One region of the Streptomyces sp. NPDC048442 genome, then DNA from elsewhere that is predicted to be linked to it. Evidence: riboswitches for the same ligand, from Rfam matches in the RefSeq annotation. Region 1 holds a riboswitch; the other holds the start of a gene.

Evidence for each region. A riboswitch is a leader RNA that binds a small molecule or an ion and turns the genes downstream of it on or off. The one in region 1 is predicted to bind glycine.
Region 2: linked by a shared signal. The riboswitch ahead of gcvP (aminomethyl-transferring glycine dehydrogenase) and the one ahead of gcvT (glycine cleavage system aminomethyltransferase GcvT) in region 1 are both predicted to bind glycine.

What each region holds. Positions count from the first base shown of each region.
Region 1 is NZ_JBEZKB010000007.1:2,166-9,634, reverse strand. It holds gene AB0D18_RS12840 (ABC transporter permease) at 1-932, opposite strand, end outside; gene AB0D18_RS12835 (enhanced serine sensitivity protein SseB C-terminal domain-containing protein) at 1,396-2,178, opposite strand; gene AB0D18_RS12830 (enhanced serine sensitivity protein SseB) at 2,386-3,162, opposite strand; gene AB0D18_RS12825 (AAA family ATPase) at 3,518-4,045, opposite strand; glycine riboswitch at 4,334-4,430, shown strand; gene gcvT (glycine cleavage system aminomethyltransferase GcvT) at 4,579-5,703, shown strand; gene gcvH (glycine cleavage system protein GcvH) at 5,792-6,166, shown strand; gene glyA (serine hydroxymethyltransferase) at 6,197-7,456, shown strand.
Region 2 is NZ_JBEZKB010000035.1:76,964-84,432, reverse strand. It holds gene AB0D18_RS35875 (DNA polymerase IV) at 1-1,314, shown strand, start outside; gene AB0D18_RS35870 (PRC-barrel domain-containing protein) at 2,005-2,370, opposite strand; glycine riboswitch at 2,497-2,594, shown strand; gene gcvP (aminomethyl-transferring glycine dehydrogenase) at 2,794-5,682, shown strand; gene AB0D18_RS35860 (DUF5999 family protein) at 5,810-6,007, opposite strand; gene AB0D18_RS35855 (hypothetical protein) at 6,319-6,915, opposite strand; gene AB0D18_RS35850 (hypothetical protein) at 7,076-7,264, opposite strand; gene AB0D18_RS35845 (glutamate--cysteine ligase) at 7,422-7,469, shown strand, end outside.

The sequences.
Region 1 (7,469 bases):
CCGGGCACGATCATGAACATCGGGTCGCTCTGGTAGGTGTCCACGGCCTTGTCGAGCATCTGCCCCCAGGACGCGGTCGGCGGCTTCACCCCGGCGTTCAGGAAGGAGAGTGCCGCCTCGGTGAGGATGTTGGTGGGGATCATCAGCGTCGTGTAGACGGTGATCGGCGCCACCAGGTTGGGCAGCAGTTCCTTGAACAGGATGTACGCACGACCGGCACCGAGGCTGCGTGAGGCCTCGACGTACTCCTTCTCGCGCAGCGACAGCGTCTGGCCTCGCACGATACGTCCGATGTACGGCCAGCCGAAGAAGCCGATGACCATGATCAGGATGAAGATGCGGACCGAACTGCCCGTCATTCCGAGCAGGTTGCCCGGCAGCACCGACACCAGCGAGATGATGAAGAGCAGCTGCGGGAAGGCCAGCAGCATGTCCATCACACGGCTGATGACCGCGTCGATCCAGCCGCCGAAGTAACCGGCGATGATGCCCAGCACCGTGCCGATGACGACGGCCACCATCGCGGCGAGGAAGGCCACCAGGAGTGAGATCCGGGCGCCGTAGACGACGCGGCTGAACACGTCGCGGCCGTTGCCCGGTTCGAGACCGAGCAGGAAGTCCGAGCTGAAGCCGCCGAAGACGCTGTCCTCCACGCCCTTCGCGACGCCGAACAGCGGGTCGATCCGGTCCTGGTGGAATTCCTCGGGCGGGTGGCCGAGCACGCTCACGATCAACGGAGCGAAGATGGCCGTCAGCACCAGGAGAACGACGACCACGCCGCCGGCCAACGCGAGTTTGTCGCGCTTGAGTCTGGTCCAGGCGATCTGGCGCAGCGATCGCCCCTCGACCGACTTCCTTGCAACATCGGCGGCGACGTCGGCGGCAGCGGCCTTGTCCGCGTCCGGCGAGGTGTCGTGCAATGGTGCCGTCATCGTGGTGGGGACCCCTCTCGGCCGACGGTGGTCGGCCCTTGCCCGCCGCTGTGGCGGCTTGGAGCTTGTCGAACACAGGGCGAACGCCCCTTGATTCGGGGAGTCTTCAATGCCGGAGCCGCACCCCGCCAGACCCCCCGGCCAAAGGATGCGCAAACGTGACGCTTTCAGGGGTGTTCCGGTATCCGGACGGGGCTTAACGAGTGCCGAACAGGGGGCAATGGGGAGCAAGGTCCAGCAGTACGCCCCAACTGGCCTTCATAGCCTCTAAATTGGGACATACCCTTACCGAGACCCGCACGGCCCGCTCATACCCCGCGAACTCGGCACGCAGACAGGGGAATTGTGCCGGAGAGAGGCATTTGCTCAGCGCGAGGCAGGCCTGCCGATGCACGCTCGGGTGCACCTGCGCGGGCGCGCGGGCGCGTCGGTGTGGGCAGGTGTGTGAGTGCGGGCAGGCGTGTCAGTACGCGCGTGACGGGGGGTAGCCGTATCCCGGCGCACCGGTCGGTGCGGGCGCGTGCGCATCGCGGTCGTAGAACGGGCGGGCATTGGCGCGCAGCCACATGCCGACCGGGTCGTGCTCGTCGGTCATCGCGACCGTGGACACCGGCAGCCCGTCGGGGACGACACCGATGGACTGCTGCATCATCGCCCGCACCGCCTCGACCGACTGCCGGCTGGTGTCGTACAGGTCGAGACCGATGGCGAGGTACGGAGCGCCCAGCGCCGGCTGCACCCAGGCACGGCTGAGCGCGCGGACGGCCGGGGTGCGATGGGCGTTCTGGGACAGCTGGGCGTAGAACTGCGGAATTTCCAGCGCCGGTTCGGACATCCGCAGCGGGCCCGCGGGCATCCGGCCCAGACCTGTGGCGATGCGCCGCAGATCGAGCCAGGGGATGCCGACGCCGCCGCCCGGGGCGTGCGGGTTCAGCCAGATGCCCCAGCGGTCGGGGTAGAGGGCGCGGGCCAGGTCGACGCCGGTGCCCACTTCGTACGCCCGGTTCCAGCCGCTCGCGGCGAGCTCCTGCGCGGAGGTCACGCACGGCGCGTAGCCGAAGCCGTCGACCTCCATGTTCCCGTACTGGGCGTCGGGGGATCCGGCGGTGCCGTGCCACAGCAGCATCCACAGCCGGCCGTCCGCGAGGGCGTGCAGCAGTGCCTCGTACGCGTCGAACCGTCCGGGCGTCACCTGGCGCAGCATGTGCTCGACCTGTCCGGCCGCCGCGGTGCCTGACGCGCTCACCCTGGGTCCCGCCCCTCTTCGATCCACCGAGTCCACCGAGTCGACCAATCCGCCCCCGTGTGGCGAGGTCATCCAACCAGCTTAAGCGGCACTGGTGACACCGCGTCGGTGTCGGTTTCGACAGTCTCCCCGAAGGACCGGGGTTCCGTGTTCCCGTGGCCGGATCCCGGGTGCCCCTGTGGTTCCCGTGGTTCCCGTGGGCGGATCTCAGTGTTCGCGTTGGTAGAAGGGCCGTACGCGCTCCAGCATCCAGTCGGCCACGGGGTCCTGCTGCGCCATGTCGAGCAGCAGCAGGTGCACCGGCCACGGAACCGACTCGCGGCCGAGCGCCCGGCCGAGCGCGTCCATCGGCGCGTTGCGGTCCGCGCCCTCCCACGACGACAGCTGTACGCCGACGAACAGCACCGGGTCGTCGCCCTCGATGCTGGCCAGCGCACGGCGGGCGGTGACGACCACGCCGCTCTGCTGGAACTCGCCCGCGGCGGCGGCGAGGAAGTCGACCGGCTCCTCCTGCCAGTCCGGCTCGAACAGCCGCACCCGACCGCCGCTCGCGGGCCCGTCCAGCGGGGAGCGGCCGGTGCGGCACAGCTCGGCGACGGCGGGCGGCGGCAGCGGTGCGCCGACGTTGCCGCCCGGGTTCACGACGATGCCCAGCTGCGGCGGCAGCCCGCGGGCGAACTCCACGGCGGGCGCGACGGCGAAGGACATGTGGCTGCCCACGCACTGCAGGAACTGCTGCTCGGAGCTGAAGACGGGGACGTACGCCTGGCCGTCGATCTCCGTGGTGGGCAGGTCGAGCGGCCCCTGGCCGGGGCTGCCGCCGTTCGGAAGCGGGATCCACAGGGGGCTGCGGCCGATCGTCTCGACGAGGCGGGCGCCCGTGCCGGGACTGCCGAGGGAAGCGGCCAGCACCTCTTCGAGCTCATTCCCCGGCCACCCGGCCCCGGCCCCGAGACCAAGCTCCTGGCCCGCGCCGTGGCCCAGCTCCTGACCGGCACCGTGACCCAACTCCTGGCCGCCGCCGTGACCCAGCTCCTGGCCCGCGCCGCGACCGAGCTCCTGGCCTACGCCGTGCCCCAGCTCCTGGCCCGCACCGTGACCCAGCCCCTGGCCCGGCCCGTGACCCAACCCCTGGCCCGCACCGTGCCCCAGCCCCTGCCCCGCGCCGTGGCCGGAGCCCTGGCCCGCGACCGGGCCCACGCCTTCCGCGTCGTACTGCCCCGTCGTCTCCGGAATGTCCACGGACCCCGCTCCTTCTCGCTGCTCCCACCCTGCGCAACGACCCTATCGCCGGGCCGCTTCCCGGGCAGCGAGGGCCCGCACACCCGGCCGGCGCGGATCAGCCCGCCTCGAAGCCGATCTCCCGCAGCACCCCGGCCGCCTCCCGGTCCAGGAGCACCGCCGAGGCGCACCCGGCGGGCAGCCGCTCGCCCTCCGCCTCGCGGACCAGCGTGCCGACGGCCCGCCGGTGCCGTGCGAAGGCGTAACCGGAGACTCCGCGTCCGCGCTCGCGCTGGCCGTCCCTGGCCACCTCCGGCGTCACGTCGAGCAGCACCAGCCGCAGCCCGCGCCCGCGCCTGCGCGCCTCGCGCGCCAGCCAGCGCCGCACCCACGCCTGCGTACCGCAGTCGTGCACGACCACGCTCTCGCCCGAGCGCAGCGCCCGCCGCAGCCCGGCGTAGTGGGCGATCCGCACCAGCGGGCGGTAGAGGGCGTACGGCAGTGCGCGCGGCATTCTCCGCTCCCACCGCTCGCGCACGTCCTGCGAGTCGATCGTGCGGACCCCCGCCACCGCCCTGCGGATCAGGGTGGACTTCCCGCTGCCCGGCAACCCGGACACCACCACCACATCTCCCGCGGCGAACATCAGCAGACGCGGGCTCCGCCCCGCCCGCTCCCGCAGATCGCGCACGACCGGCACCGGCACGGGCCTCACCGCCCTCACGCCTGGCTTCGCCCCCACGCCTGCCGTAGCGGCACATGCACTGGACTGCTGCAACGTCCTCACCCCTCCCCCTGTGGGTACGACTCACCCTTGCCCAAGAAGTGTAAAGAGAAGGTAATGCGGGACAAGCGATTTGCCGACCGGAGGGGGCGTGCAATGATGTCCGCGCCAGGCACCCCCTGCGCACACCCAAACTTCACAACGGCCGCATGAATCCGCGCGGGAGAGTCCGGGGCAGCAGTGTCCCGGACGCCGAAGGAGCAAGCTCCTCCCTTGAATCTCTCAGGCCCCGTACCGCGCGGGCGAGGCAGATCTGAAAAGCGGATCACCACCCGTCACGGATGGTGGTCCCACCCAAGGTGCAAGCCGGTCGCAGTTGCCCCGGCGAACCTCTCAGGTTCCGATGACAGATGGGGAGGACAGTCCCCGTCGTCATGCCCTGGGAGTCTTTCGTCATGAGCAACGCACCCCGTCTGACCGCCCTCGATGCCCTGCATCGCTCGCTCGGCGCGACCATGACCGACTTCGCGGGCTGGGACATGCCGCTGCGGTACGCGTCGGAGCGCGACGAGCACAACGCCGTACGCACCAGGGCGGGGCTCTTCGACCTCTCCCACATGGGCGAGATCACGGTGAGCGGCCCGCAGGCCGTCGACCTCCTCAACTTCGCCCTCGTCGGCAACATCGGCACCGTCGGCCTCGGCCGCGCCAGGTACACGATGATCTGCCAGGAGGACGGCGGCATCGTCGACGACCTGATCGTCTACCGCCTCGCCGAAACCGAGTACATGGTGGTCGCCAACGCAGGCAACGCCCAGGTCGTCCTGGACGCACTGCTCGCCCGCGCCGAGGGCTTCGACGCCGTCGTACGGGACGACCGCGACGCGTACGCCCTGATCGCCGTGCAGGGCCCCGAGTCCCCCGGCATCCTCAAGTCCGTCACGGACGCCGACCTGGACGGCCTCAAGTACTACGCGGGCCTGCCCGGCACCGTCGCCGGAGTCCCGGCGCTGATCGCCCGTACCGGCTACACCGGCGAGGACGGCTTCGAGCTGTTCGTCGAGCCGCAGCACGCGGAGCAGCTCTGGCAGGCGCTGACCGAGGCGGGCGCGGGCGTCGGCCTCATCCCGTGCGGCCTGTCCTGCCGCGACACGCTGCGCCTGGAGGCGGGCATGCCGCTGTACGGCAACGAGCTGACGACGAAGCTCACCCCCTTCGACGCCGGCCTCGGGAGGGTCGTCAAGTTCGAGAAGTCCTCCCACGAAGCAGACTTCGTCGGTCGTACGTCCCTGGAGGCGGCCGCCGCACGCGCCGAGAGCGCCCCGCCGCGCAAGCTCGTCGGCCTGATCGCCGAGGGCCGCCGCGTCCCGCGCTCCGGCTACGAGGTCGTCGTCGACGGTCAGGTCGTCGGCGAGGTCACCTCGGGTGCACCCTCCCCCACGCTCGGCAAGCCGATCGCGATGGCGTACGTCGACGCGGCCTTCGCGGCCCCCGGCACGGCGGGCGTCGGTGTCGACATCCGCGGCAGCCACGAGCCGTACGAGGTCGTCGCCCTGCCGTTCTACAAGCGCCAGAAGTGACGAACGCCGCAAGCTTGGCGGCGTACCTCTGTCTCACCTCTCAAGACCCGGTTCATCAGCACTCCCCCGCATCCAGGAGAATTCAGTCATGAGCAACCCCCAGCAGCTGCGGTACAGCAAGGAGCACGAGTGGCTCGCGACGTCCGAGAACGTGGCGACGGTCGGCATCACCGAGTACGCGGCCAACGCGCTCGGTGACGTCGTCTACGCCCAGCTCCCCGAGGTCGGCGACACGGTGACCGCGGGCGAGACCTGTGGCGAGCTGGAGTCGACCAAGTCCGTCAGCGACCTGTACTCCCCGGTGACCGGTGAGGTCGTCGCGGCCAACCAGGACGTCGTGGACGACCCCTCGCTGGTGAACTCCGCCCCCTTCGAGGGCGGCTGGCTGTTCAAGGTGCGCGTCACGGAGGAGCCGGCCGACCTGCTCTCCGCCGACGAGTACTCCGCGCTCTCCGGCAACTGACAACGCCTGAACCCCCTAGGGACTCGCCTGATGTCGCTTCTCAACTCCTCCCTCCACGAGCTGGACCCGGACGTCGCCGCAGCCGTCGACGCCGAGCTCCACCGCCAGCAGTCCACCCTCGAAATGATCGCCTCGGAGAACTTCGCTCCGGTCGCGGTCATGGAGGCCCAGGGCTCGGTCCTCACCAACAAGTACGCCGAGGGCTACCCGGGCCGCCGCTACTACGGCGGCTGCGAGCACGTCGATGTCGTCGAGCAGATCGCGATCGACCGCATCAAGGCGCTGTTCGGTGCCGAGCACGCGAACGTCCAGCCGCACTCGGGCGCGCAGGCCAACGCCGCGGCGATGCACGCGCTGATCAAGCCGGGCGACACGATCATGGGTCTCAGCCTGGCCCACGGCGGTCACCTGACCCACGGCATGAAGATCAACTTCTCCGGCAGGCTCTACCACGTGGTCCCGTACCACGTCGACGAGACCGGCGTCGTGGACATGGAAGAGGTCGCCCGCCTCGCCAGGGAGACCCAGCCGAAGCTGATCGTGGCCGGCTGGTCCGCCTACCCGCGCCAGCTGGACTTCGCCGCCTTCCGCAAGATCGCGGACGAGGTCGGCGCGTACCTCATGGTCGACATGGCGCACTTCGCGGGCCTCGTCGCGGCCGGGCTGCACCCCAACCCGGTCCCGCACGCCCACGTGGTCACCACCACCACGCACAAGACCCTCGGCGGCCCCCGCGGCGGCGTGATCCTCTCCACGGCCGAACTGGCCAAGAAGATCAACTCCGCGGTCTTCCCCGGTCAGCAGGGCGGCCCGCTGGAGCACGTCATCGCGGCCAAGGCCGTCTCCTTCAAGGTCGCGGCCTCCGAGGAGTTCAAGGAGCGCCAGCAGCGCACCCTGGACGGCGCCCGCATCCTCGCCGAGCGCCTGGTGCAGTCCGACGTCACCGAGCACGGCGTCTCCGTCCTCTCCGGCGGTACGGACGTCCACCTGGTCCTCGTCGACCTGCGCAACTCGGAGCTGGACGGCCAGCAGGCCGAGGACCGCCTCCACGAGGTCGGCATCACGGTCAACCGCAACGCCATCCCGAACGACCCGCGCCCGCCGATGGTGACCTCCGGTCTCCGCATCGGCACCCCGGCCCTGGCCACCCGTGGCTTCCAGGCCGAGGACTTCACCGAGGTCGCCGACATCATCGCGGAGGCCCTGAAGCCCTCGTACGACGTCAAGGACCTGTCGGCCCGCGTCTCGGCGCTCGCCGACAAGCACCCGCTTTACCCCGGACTGAAGTAGTTCCGTAGGCTTC
Region 2 (7,469 bases), on a different contig from region 1:
ATGCCGATGGCCCAGGCGCGCAGGCTCGCGCCGAACGCCGCCTATCTGGTGCCGCGCTTCTCGCTCTACCGGACGGTGAGCGAGCAGGTGATGGAGCTGCTGGGGCAGCTGTCGCCCCTCGTGGAGCCGCTCAGCATGGACGAGGCGTTCGTGGACCTGGAGGCGGGCGGGACGGCCGCGGACACCGCGTCCGCGCGGGAGGTCGGTGAGCGGCTGCGGAAGCGGATCAGGGCGGTCACCGGGCTGAGCGGGTCGGTGGGGCTCGCGGGCTCCAAGATGCTGGCCAAGATCGCGTCCGAGCAGGCCAAGCCGGACGGGCTGGTGCTGATAACTCCGGGGACCGAGAGAGAGCTGCTCGCGCCGATGTCGGTGCGGATCCTGCCGGGGGTGGGACCCGCGACGGGGGATCACCTGCGGCGAGCCGGGATGACGACGGTGGCGGACCTCGCGGCGGCGGGCGAGGACGAGCTCGTACGGCTGCTGGGGCGGTCACACGGGGCGTCGCTGTACCGGATGGCGCGGGGGATCGACGACCGGCCCGTGGTGGCGGAGCGGGACGCGAAGTCAGTGTCGGTCGAGGACACCTTTGACGTGGATCTGCACGACCGGGTGCGGGTGCGGTCCGAGGTGGAGCGGCTGGCCGAGCGCTGTGTGGAGCGGCTGCGGGCGGCGGGGCGGTCGGGGCGGACCGTGGTGCTCAAGGTGCGAAGGTTCGACTTCTCGACGCTGACGCGGTCGGAGACGCTGCGAGGGCCGACGGACGACACCGGGGTGGTGCGGGAGGCGGCCGCGCGGCTGCTGGAGGGTGTCGACACCACGGGCGGGGTGCGGTTGCTGGGGGTGGGGGTGACGGGGCTGGCGGACTTTACGCAGGAGGACCTTTTTGCGCAGGCGGCGCAGGTTGCCCGGGAGGAGGCGGCGGCGGCGGGGGCTGTGCCGGGGACGGGGTCTGTGGATTCGGGGCGTGCGGGAGCGGTGGACGCGGTGGGGGAGGGCGTTGCGGGCGGCATTGAGGAGGCGGGGGAGAGCGGGGCGGACGAGGCAGCCGGGGCTGGGCGTGGAGCTGGGGCCGGGGGTGGCGGGGGTGAGCCGGTTTCTGCGCGGCGGTGGCATGCGGGGCACGACGTGCGGCATGCGGAGTACGGCGCGGGGTGGGTGCAGGGGAGCGGGGTGGGGCGGGTGACGGTGCGGTTCGAGGAGCCGGGGTCGCCGGCGCCGGGACGGGTGAGGACTTTCCGGGTGGACGATCCGGAGCTGGAAGCGGCGGAGCCGTTGCCGTTGGTGGGGGTGCCGGGGGAGGACGTGGGGGTTTAGGGGCGGGACAGGGGTCTGGGGCCTTTCCCTGGTGGGGCGGCGGCATGGCTGGGTGGGGTGGTGCCGGTGGGGTGGTGGTGCGGCTGGGTGGGGTCGCGTCGGCCGAGGGCGCGGCTGGATGGGGCGGTGTCGGTGGGGGGGATGGCATGGCTGGGCGGGGCGGGGCCGGTCGGGGCGGTGGCATCGCTGGGTGGGGCGGGGCCGGTCGGGGTGGAGGTGCGGCTGGGTGGGGTCGCGCCGGCCGAGGGCGCGGCAGGATGGGGCGGTGCCGGTGGGGGGATGGCAAGGCTGGGTGGGGCGTGCCAGTAGGGAGGCGGCATCGCTGGGCAGGGCGGGGCGGGGCCGGTCGGGGCGGTGGCATGGCTGGATGGGGTGGTGCCGGTGGGGTGGTGGCATGGCTGGACGGGGCGGTGTCGGTGGGGGGCAAGGCTGGGTGGGGCGTGCCAGTAGGGAGGCGGCATCGCTGGGCAGGGCGGGGCGGGGCCGGTCGGGGTGGTGGCATGGATGGGTGGGGTGGTGCCGGTGGGGTGGTGGTTTGTGGCTGAGTGGCTGTTGGTGCGGGTGAGGTGTGTTTGTCGTTGAGCAGGGTGCGGGTGTGCACGGTGTGCAGGTGGGGGTGTGTTTGGGGGCGTGGTGGTCCGTGGGGTGGGGCGGGTGTGGGGGTAGCGGGGGACCGGGGTGGGGTGGGGGTTAGGTTTCTCCGTTGGTCAGGGTGCCGAAGTCCTGGTCGGGGGTGGTCGGGGGTGCGGAGTCCAGGCCGTAGTGGTGGTAGAGCTGGAGTTCTTGTTCGGGGGAGAGGTGGCGGCCCACGCCGAAGTCAGGGGCGTCTTTGATCAGGGACTTTTCGAAGGGGATGCGGAGGGCGTTGTCGACGAGGCTGCTGGGTTCCAGGGGGACGAAGGCGTCGCGGGAGAAGAGGCCGGTGCGGACGGCTGCCCACTCCGGGATGCCCGTGGCGTCGTCCAGGTAGACCTCGTCCACCGTTCCGATCTTGGTGCCGTTGCGGTCGAATGCTTTGCGGCCGATCAGGCTGCGCGGATCGATGTCGGTCTGCACGGTCGGTCCCTTCAACTGGTCGCAACTGCTGTGTGAACCCCGTAAAACATACGAAAGAGCAGAATTGAGAGCCTGGCCACTCGAGGGATTGAGGCGGGAGTGCGCTGGTAGGCTGGCCGTGGCTGCTGACCCCGCGCGGGAGAGTCCTCCGAGGTGGATTTCGGAGGCGCCGAAGGAGCAACTCCTCCCCGGAATCTCTCAGGCCCCTGTACCGCACGGACGAGGTCACTCTGGAAAGCAGGGCGGGTGGCGGGCACGGCGCAGGCCGGTGCGTGACCCTTCCTCACCGACGGTGAAAGTCGGAGCTCCGTACGCGGTGTTCCGGTGAAGCTCTCAGGTTGAGATGACAGAGGGGGAGGCCGTCCGGGTACCCGTGCCGTGGTGCCCCTCGCAGGTCGTGTCAGACCAGGAGGCCTTCCGCAGATGACCGCCAACCGTCGTATTGCGCTCGCAGAGCTTGAGCGTGGAATCCCCTTTGAGCAGCGCCACATCGGACCTGATGACGAAGCGCAGGCCAAGATGCTCGCGCAGGTCGGTTACGGGTCGCTCGACGAGCTGACTGCTGCCGCGGTGCCGGACGCCATCAAGAACGCCGAGGCGCTGAACCTGCCGGACGCGCGCACCGAGGCCGAGGTGCTGGCCGAGCTGCGTACGCTCGCCGACCGCAACCAGGTGCTGGCCCCGATGATCGGGCTCGGGTATTACGGGACGTTCACCCCGCCCGTCATCCTGCGGAACGTGATGGAGAACCCGGCCTGGTACACGGCCTACACGCCCTACCAGCCGGAGATTTCGCAGGGGCGCCTCGAAGCGCTGCTCAACTTCCAGACGATGGTCGCCGAGCTGACCGGGCTGCCGACGTCCGGCGCCTCGCTGCTCGACGAGGGCACTGCCGCCGCCGAGGCCATGTCGCTCGCGCGGCGGGTGGGCAAGGTCAAGAAGGGAGTGTTCCTCGTCGATGAGGAAACGCTTCCGCAGACCATTGCCGTGATTCAGACGCGCGCCGAGCCCACCGGTGTCGAGGTCGTCGTCGCCGACCTGGCGGCAGGGATTCCGGCCGAGGTCGCCGAGCGCGGTGTGTTCGGTGTGCTGCTGCAGTACCCGGGCGCCTCCGGTGTCGTACGGGACATCAAGCCGGTCATCGAGCAGGCGCACGAGCTGGGCGCCATCGTCACCGTTGCCGCGGATCTGCTGGCGCTGACGCTGCTGACCTCGCCGGGCGAGCTGGGTGCCGACATCGCCGTCGGTACGACGCAGCGGTTCGGTGTGCCGATGGGCTTCGGCGGTCCGCATGCCGGGTTCATGGCCGTACGCGAGAAGTTCGCGCGCAGCCTGCCGGGGCGGCTCGTGGGTGTGTCCGTGGACGCGGACGGCAACAAGGCATACCGGCTGGCGCTCCAGACGCGTGAGCAGCACATCCGCCGCGAGAAGGCGACCAGCAACATCTGTACGGCGCAGGTGCTGCTGGCGGTGATGGCGGGGATGTACGCCGTCTACCACGGCCCGGACGGGCTCAAGGGGATCGCGCGCCGGACCCACCGCTACGCGTCGATCCTCGCCGAGGGGCTGCGCGCCGGCGGCGTCGAGGTCGTGCACGGCGAGTACTTCGACACGCTGACCGTACGGGTGCCGGGCAAGGCCGCCGAGGTCGTCGCCGCCGCCCGTGATCACGGGGTCAATGTGCGTCTGGTCGACGCCGACCTGGTGTCCGTGGCGTGCGACGAGACCACCGCGCGGGCCCAAGTCACCGCGGTCTGGGCCGCGTTCGGCGTCGAGGGCGACATCGAGGCGCTGGACACGGCCGTCGCTGAGGCGCTGCCCGACGCGCTGCTGCGGGCCGACGAGTTCCTGGCCCACCCGGTCTTCCACCAGCACCGCTCCGAGACGGCCATGCTGCGCTACCTGCGCAAGCTCGCCGACCGTGACTACGCGCTGGACCGCGGCATGATCCCGCTCGGCTCCTGCACCATGAAGCTGAACGCGACGACCGAGATGGAGCCGGTGACCTGGCCCGAGTTCGGTGCGATCCACCCCTTCGCGCCCATCGAGCAGGCCGCCGGTTACCTGACGCTCATCCGTGAGCTGGAGGAGCGCCTCGCCGAGGTCACCGGGTACGACGCGGTGTCCATCCAGCCCAACGCCGGTTCGCAGGGCGAGCTGGCCGGACTGCTCGCCGTACGGGCGTACCACCGGGCGAACGGCGACGAGCAGCGCACCGTGTGCCTGATTCCGTCCTCCGCGCACGGTACGAACGCCGCGAGCGCGGTCATGGCCGGCATGAAGGTCGTCGTGGTGAAGACCGCGGACGACGGCGAGGTAGACGTAGAGGACCTGCGGGCCAAGATCGAGCAGTACCGGGACGAGCTGTCGGTGCTGATGATCACCTACCCGTCCACGCACGGCGTCTTCGAGGAGCACGTCGCCGACATCTGCGCGACCGTGCACGAGGCCGGCGGCCAGGTGTACGTCGACGGTGCCAACCTCAACGCGCTGGTGGGCCTCGCCAAGCCCGGCAAGTTCGGCGGCGACGTCAGCCACCTGAACCTGCACAAGACCTTCTGCATCCCGCACGGCGGCGGCGGTCCCGGCGTCGGCCCGGTCGGTGTGCGCGCGCACCTCGCGCCGTACCTCCCCAACCACCCGCTCCAGCCGGCGGCGGGCCCTGAGACGGGCGTCGGTCCGATCTCTGCCGCACCGTGGGGTTCGGCCGGCATCCTGCCGATCTCGTGGGCGTACGTACGGCTCATGGGCGGCGAGGGCCTGAAGCGGGCCACCCAGGTGGCCGTGCTCGCCGCGAACTACATCGCGAAGCGTCTTGAGCCGCACTACCCGGTGCTCTACACCGGTCCGAACGGCCTCGTCGCGCACGAGTGCATCGTGGACCTGCGCCCGCTGTCGAAGGCGACGGGCGTCAGCGTCGACGACATCGCCAAGCGCCTCATCGACTACGGCTTCCACGCGCCGACCATGTCGTTCCCGGTCGCCGGGACGCTGATGATCGAGCCGACGGAGAGCGAGAACCTCTTCGAGCTGGACCGGTTCTGCGACACGATGATCGCCATCCGTGGCGAGATCGAGAAGGTCGCGGCGGGCGCATGGCCGGCCGACGACAATCCCCTCGCGAACGCCCCGCACACCGCTGCCGCGCTCGGTGGCGAGTGGACGCACGCGTACAGCCGCGAGGAGGCCGTCTTCCCGGCCGGGGTCTCGGCGGCCGACAAGTACTGGCCGCCGGTGCGCCGGATCGACGGTGCGTTCGGCGACCGCAACCTGGTGTGCTCGTGCCCGCCGATGGACGAGTACGACAACTGACGGGCGCCGTCGGTGGGTTGACATGAGTGGGGGCCGGTTCGGAGTGGATGCTCCGGGCCGGCCCCTTTGTCGTACGTCCTGCTGCGTGGTGCGTGTGGCGGCTGCGATAAGCCCCTGCGCGGATTGCCTAGGCAGCGGTGGCCACGTCCAGCGGGCGGTGCGGTGCGATGATCTGCCCGTTCGGCAGCAGTTCGCCGGTGTCCTCGAAGAGGAGGACGCCGTTGCACAGCAGGCTCCAGCCCTGCTCCGGGTGGTTCGCCGTCGGACGGGCGGCCTCCCGGTCGGCTGATTCGGCGGTCGGGCAGGACGGCTGGTGCTGGCACATGGAAGGGTTCTTTCGCTGCGTGGTGGTGGTGAAGGTGTTCCTGCGGCTTGAATCGGTGTTCATGGCCGCCCCCCGTATCAGTTGGTCCGGTCCCAGTGTTGCCCCACGGGCGTCGATCCGCAGGGATTTCACGGCAGCTCTTCTCACTGATTGAGGACGCATCACCCGTGCGGACGGTTCAGCTCAACTGGCCCCTCTTTTCGGGTGGTTCGGGGTGACCCGGGCGGGCTAGTCCGGATGGGTCATACGGGGGCAAGGCAGCGCCCCGCGCCTCCGGGCCTGGAGGGGCGGGGCGCCGTGCATGGGGACGGTCAGGCGGGCTGGCCGAGGAGGGGGGCCGACGGGACCGGGTTCAGCCGCAGGGCGAGGACGGGCAGCAGGTCGGCGACCTTGCAGGGGTGGTGCGGAGCGATGCCGGGCGGGGCGGGGGCCAGCGGCACCAGGATGTCGGACGGGGCGGGCGAGCCGGTGGAGGCGTCGGCGGTGGGGTCGCCGTGCAGCCAGAGGGTCAGCATGTACAGGGCGGGAATGGACAGCAGGCGGGGTTGGTAGGCGGCTGCCATGCCCTCGGCCTGGCGCAGTGCGCGCTCGGTGGAGCTCAGATAGGGGCCCTCGAAGAAGTGCGAGAAGGTCCAGCCGTCGGGGGTGAGTACGGTGTCGGCCGCGGCCACCGCCCGGTCGCCGTTGCGGATCAGGAACCGCCATCCGGTGAGGCGGGTGCGGGCCGGCCTGGCGCCTCCGGTGATCTGGTCCAGGACGTGGACGGGGAGCGGGAGTTCGGGAGTGAACGGCCCCTGGAGGGAACGGAGGGCCGGGGTGCGGGCCTCGGTGACGGCTGTGGGGGAGCCGAGTGCCGCGAGAACGCTGCGCAGGGCGGGCGCGGGAGCCGGGGGTACGTGCAGCGGCATGGTGGGTCGCCTCTCGCTCTGGGAGACATGGTGAAGCCTGGGCGGTGCGGACGGCGCTGTCAGCGGTGCGGGGCGGGAGGGGGCCGTGGGCAATGGCCTGGCGTCAACTCTCCGCCTCGTTCGCGGAGTTTATACGACACGTGTTCACGCGATGTTTCGGCTAGTCGTCGCGGGTATGGCCCGCAAGGCGGTATTCGGCCTTGCGGGAAGGGCATTGCGTGAGGGAAAAATCCCGGTTCGGGGCCGGAATGCAGGGTCCTTCCAGGGCATTTACCACAAGGGTGGTCGGCCGATACTCGTCGGCGTTTTTGACCACTTCGGTGAAGCTGGTAACTGCGCTCTGCGCCATGCCCGCGGAATGTGCCTGCCGGAATTCGCATCGAGAGTACTGCGTACCGGTCGCGCGCGGGGCGTTATGGATCAGTCCGCCGGGGCATCATCGACCGTGAACCACAGGACGCAGCGGTCGTTGCCGCGGGCTGCCCCGGCTGAGGAAGGACGCTTCGATGGGTGAGAAGGTCGTGGCAGACGGATTCGATCTGGTCGACCGGCAG